2 regions of the Streptomyces angustmyceticus genome follow, and region 2 is predicted to be linked to the other one. Evidence: riboswitches for the same ligand, from Rfam matches in the RefSeq annotation. Region 2 holds a riboswitch; the other holds the start of a gene.

Region 1 (2,383 bases), 4.6 Mb from region 2:
TACAGCGGCTGCGGGCCGCCGGGCGCTCGGGGCGGACGGTGGTCATCAAGGTGCGCAACTACGACTTCTCGACGCTGACCCGCTCCGAGACGCTGCGCGGGCCGACCGACGACCCCGCGGTGATACGGGAGGCCGCTGTGCGGCTGCTGGAGACGGTGGACACCACCGGCGGGGTGCGGCTGCTGGGCGTGGGGGTCAGCGGGCTGGCCGACTTCACGCAGGAGGACCTGTTCGCCCAGGCGGCGACGGAGCGCGAGGCGGAGGAGGCCGAGAGGGCCGCGAAGGCGGCGGCGGAGCTGTCCGGTGGCGGGGCGGCGGCGCCGGAGGCCGAGGAGCGGCCGCGGCGCTGGGATCCGGGACGGGATGTGCTGCACGACGAGTACGGCGCGGGCTGGGTGCAGGGGAGCGGGGTGGGCAGGGTGACCGTACGCTTCGAAACGCCGTGGTCCGCACCGGGGAGGGTGCGGACCTTTGCTGTCGAGGATCCGGCACTGCGGCCGGGGGAGCCCCTGCCGCTGGTGGGCGGGGGGCCGGCGGACGGTCAGTCGTCCGAGCCGGCGATCTTGCCGAAGTCCTGGTCACCGGAGCCGGGGGAGGACACCGGGTCGGTCGGCGAGGAGATATCCAGTCGGTAGTGGTGGTAGAGCTGGAGTTCCTGCTCGGGGGAGAGATGGCGGCCGACGCCGAAGTCCGGCGCATCCTTGATCAGCTTGCGGTCGTAGGGGATGTGCAGCCCCTCGCCGACCATCTTGCTGGGTTCGAGGGGGACGAACGCGTCCCGGCTGAAGAGTCCGGTACGCACGGCCGCCCACTCCGGTTCCCCCGTCGCGTCGTCGAGGTAGACCTCGTCGATCGTGCCTATTTTGGCGCCATTACGGTCGAACGCTTTGCGGCCGATCAGGCTCCGGGGATCGATATCGGTTTGCACGGCCCCTCCAATTGGTCGCAACTGCCCTCTGACAACTACCAAACGGCACATTTCATGCCCTGGCCACTCGAAGGATCCTTCGAGTGCCGCGCTGGTAGGCTGGCCAATGGCCGCAGACCCCGTGCGGGAGAGTCCCTGATCGTTCGCGTTCAGGGCGCCGAAGGAGCAAATCCTCCCCGGAATCTCTCAGGCACACGTACCGCGTGGGCGAGGTCACTCTGGAAAGCAGGGCGGGCCGCGGAAGGCACAGCTCCGGGACCCCTCCTCACCGACGGTGAAAGCCGGGCCGCCTCGTGCGGGCCGGTGAAGCTCTCAGGTTGAGATGACAGAGGGGGAGGCCGTCCGGGCACCCGCGCCGTGGTGCCCCTCGTAGGTCGCGTGACCAGGAGGCCCCCGCAGATGACCACCAATCGCATCTCCTTGACCGAGCTGGAAAGCGGCACTCCCTTCGAGCACCGGCACATCGGTCCCGACCACGAGGCGCAGGCCAAGATGCTCGCGCACATCGGGTTCGGTTCGCTGGACGAGCTCACCGCCACCGCCGTGCCCGATGTGATCAAGAGCGCCGAGGCGCTCGGCCTGCCGCAGGCCCGTACCGAGGCCGAGGTGCTCCAGGAGCTGCACGGTCTCGCGGACCGCAACCAGGTGCTCGCGTCCATGATCGGACTCGGCTACTACGGCACGTTCACCCCGCCGGTGATCCTGCGCAACGTCATGGAGAACCCGGCCTGGTACACGGCGTACACGCCCTACCAGCCGGAGATCTCGCAGGGCCGCCTGGAGGCGCTGCTGAACTTCCAGACGATGGTCGCCGACCTGACCGGCCTGCCCACCTCCGGCTCCTCCCTGCTGGACGAGGGCACCGCGGCCGCCGAGGCGATGGCGCTTTCCCGGCGGGTCGGCAAGGTCAAGCAGGGCGTCTTCCTGGTCGACGCCGACTGTCTGCCGCAGACCATCGCCGTGATCGAGACCCGTGCGGAGCCCACCGGCGTCGAGGTCGTGGTCGCCGACCTGTCGGACGGCATCCCGGCCGAGGTCGCCGAGCGCGGGATCTTCGGTGTGCTGCTGCAGTACCCGGGCGCCTCCGGTGCGGTCCGCGACCCGCGCGCGCTCATCGAGCAGGCCCACGAGCTGGGCGCGGTCGTCACCGTCGCCGCCGACCTGCTCGCCCTGACGCTGCTGACCTCGCCCGGCGAGCTCGGCGCGGACATCGCCGTAGGCACCACCCAGCGCTTCGGCGTCCCGATGGGCTTCGGCGGGCCGCACGCCGGCTTCATGGCCGTCCGCGACCAGTTCGCCCGCAGCCTGCCGGGACGCCTGGTCGGCGTCTCCGTCGACGCCGACGGCAACAAGGCCTACCGCCTCGCGCTGCAGACCCGCGAGCAGCACATCCGCCGGGAGAAGGCCACCAGCAACATCTGCACCGCGCAGGTGCTGCTCGCCGTCATGGCCGGC
Region 2 (2,383 bases):
ATTCTCCTGTACGCGAGGGTGTGATCGTGAAGGGGGTCGCCCCTGGCGGAGCCGGGGGAGGTTCGTGCACGGTGCGGCGCGGGGGCGCGCCGCGGCCGTGTCTGCCGCCGTGAGCCCTTACTTCTGCCGCTTGTAGAACGGCAGCGCGGTGACCTCGTACGGCTCATGGCTTCCACGGATGTCCACGCAGACACCCTCGGTGCCCGGTGTGGCGTAGGCGGCGTCGACATAGGCGATGGCGACGGGCTTGCCGAGCGTGGGGGAGGGGGCCCCGGAGGTGACCTCGCCGATGACCGTGCCGTCGGCCGTGACGACCGGGTAGCCGGCGCGCGGGACCCGGCGGCCCTCGGCGATCAGGCCGACCAGCTTGCGCGGCGGGTTCGCCTCGGCCCGCTCGGCGGCGGCCGCCAGCGCGGCACGGCCGACGAAGTCGCCGTCGTTGGTCGTCTTCTCGAACTTCACGACCCGGCCCAGGCCCGCGTCGAACGGGGTGGTCGCGGTGGTCAGCTCGTGCCCGTACAGCGGCATGCCCGCCTCCAGGCGCAGGGTGTCGCGGCAGGACAGGCCGCAGGGCACCAGGCCGGCGTCCTGGCCGGCCTCGGTCAGCGCCTCCCAGAGGGCGACCGCGTCGGCGGGCCGGACGAACAGCTCGAAGCCGTCCTCGCCGGTGTAGCCGGTACGGGCGATCAGCGCCTCGACGCCGGCGACGGTGCCGGGCAGGCCGGCGTAGTACTTCAGGCCGTCCAGGTCCGCGTCGGTGACCTTCTTGAGGATGCCGGGGGACTCCGGGCCCTGCACCGCGAGCAGCGCGTAGGCGTCCCGGTCGTCGCGGATCGCGGCGTCGAAGCCGCCGGCGCGGGCGGTCAGCGCGTCCAGCACCACCTGGGCGTTGGAGGCGTTGGCGACGACCATGTACTCCTGGTCGGCGAGGCGGTAGACGATCAGGTCGTCGAGGATGCCGCCCCCGGCCTCGCAGATCATGGTGTAGCGGGCGCGGCCGGTCCTGACCCCGCCGATGTTGCCGACCAGTGCGTAGTCGAGGAGGTCGGCGGCCTGCGGGCCGGTGACGGTGATCTCGCCCATGTGGGAGAGGTCGAAGAGGCCGGCGCGGGTGCGGACGGCGACATGCTCGTCCCGCTCGCTGCTGTAGCGCAGCGGCATGTCCCAGCCGGCGAAGTCGGTCATGGTGGCGCCGAGCGCGCGATGGGTGGCGTCCAGCGCGGTACGGCGGGGGGCATCAGTCATGGTTCTGGGCTCCCAGGCATGGGTGAGAGGACATTCTCCCCATCTGTCATCGGAACCTGAGAGGTTCACCGGGATCCCGCGAACGGACCCGGTTTGCACCTTGGGTGGAGCCGCCCCGTGCGCCGGGCGTCGGCTCGCTTTTCAGATCTGCCTCGCCCGCGCGGTATAGGGGCCTGAGAGATTCAAGGGAGGACTTGCTCCTTCGGCGCCCCGCCATGGCGGCCGGGGACTCTCCCGCGCGGGTTCAAGCGGCCGGTATGGAGTTGGCGGTGCACGGGTGAGCTGTGATGTGCACGTGGCGGCCACATCATTACACGGGATCGCCCGATAGAGGAGCCCCGGCCGTCACCCCGCCCGTGACGTGGGCGGATCGGACAATCACCTTGATGGGCATTACCTTTTCTTGACACTCTGCGGGTAGGGGACGGACTCGAACCGGAACAGAACCGGACGGGGAGGACGATCGCGTGCACAGTGAAGCGGCATTCGGGGCCACTTCCGGGGTCGTGCCTCCGGCCGTCGCGCCGGCGGCGCCGCCCGCCGCCGTGCCCCGGGCGGGCCGGACGCCGCGGCGCGCCGTCCGGCCGGGGCGTGGCGCCGCCGTCGTGGACCTGCGGGGCCCGGGGCGGCCGGCGGGCGCCGCCGAGCTGCGCTTCCCGGCCGGCGACCTGGTGGTGGTCTCCGGGCTGCCGGGCAGCGGCAAGAGCACCCTCATGCACCGCGTCGTGCCGCCGCTGGACGCCCGCGGCGCCGCGGTGCACCGCATCGATTCGCAGGACGTCCGCGAGCGCTGGGAGCACGGCAGGCTGCGCCGGCTGCCCTACGCGCTCTACCGCCCGCTGGTCCGCGCCGCCCACTACCTGACGCTGGGCCGTGCGCTGCGCTCCGGCGGGAGCGTGGTGGTGCACGACTGCGGCACCCTGGCGTGGGTGCGCGGCTGGATCGCGCGGTCGGCTGTGCGCGGCGGGCGCGGGCTGCATCTGGTGCTGCTCGACGTGCCGCCCGAGGTGGCCCGCTCCGGCCAGGAGTCGCGCGGGCGCGGCGTGTCGGGGTACGCCTTCGCGCGCCACCGCAGGGCGGTGGGCCGGCTGGTCCGCGCGGCGGAGTCGGCGCGGCTGCCGAAGGGGGTCGGCTCGGC

What was found. Region 2 has a riboswitch for glycine ahead of gcvT (glycine cleavage system aminomethyltransferase GcvT). Riboswitches for the same ligand answer to the same signal wherever they lie in the genome.
Region 1: linked by a shared signal. The riboswitch ahead of gcvP (aminomethyl-transferring glycine dehydrogenase) and the one ahead of gcvT (glycine cleavage system aminomethyltransferase GcvT) in region 2 are both predicted to bind glycine.

What each region holds. Positions count from the first base shown of each region.
Region 1 covers NZ_CP082945.1:7,049,422-7,051,804, forward strand. Annotated here, with positions in the region: gene K7396_RS31500 (DNA polymerase IV) at 1-635, shown strand, start outside; gene K7396_RS31505 (PRC-barrel domain-containing protein) at 542-928, opposite strand; glycine riboswitch at 1,043-1,140, shown strand; glycine riboswitch at 1,141-1,267, shown strand; gene gcvP (aminomethyl-transferring glycine dehydrogenase) at 1,328-2,383, shown strand, end outside.
Region 2 covers NZ_CP082945.1:2,486,053-2,488,435, reverse strand. Annotated here, with positions in the region: gene gcvT (glycine cleavage system aminomethyltransferase GcvT) at 118-1,245, opposite strand; glycine riboswitch at 1,279-1,396, opposite strand; glycine riboswitch at 1,397-1,492, opposite strand; gene K7396_RS11190 (AAA family ATPase) at 1,752-2,383, shown strand, end outside.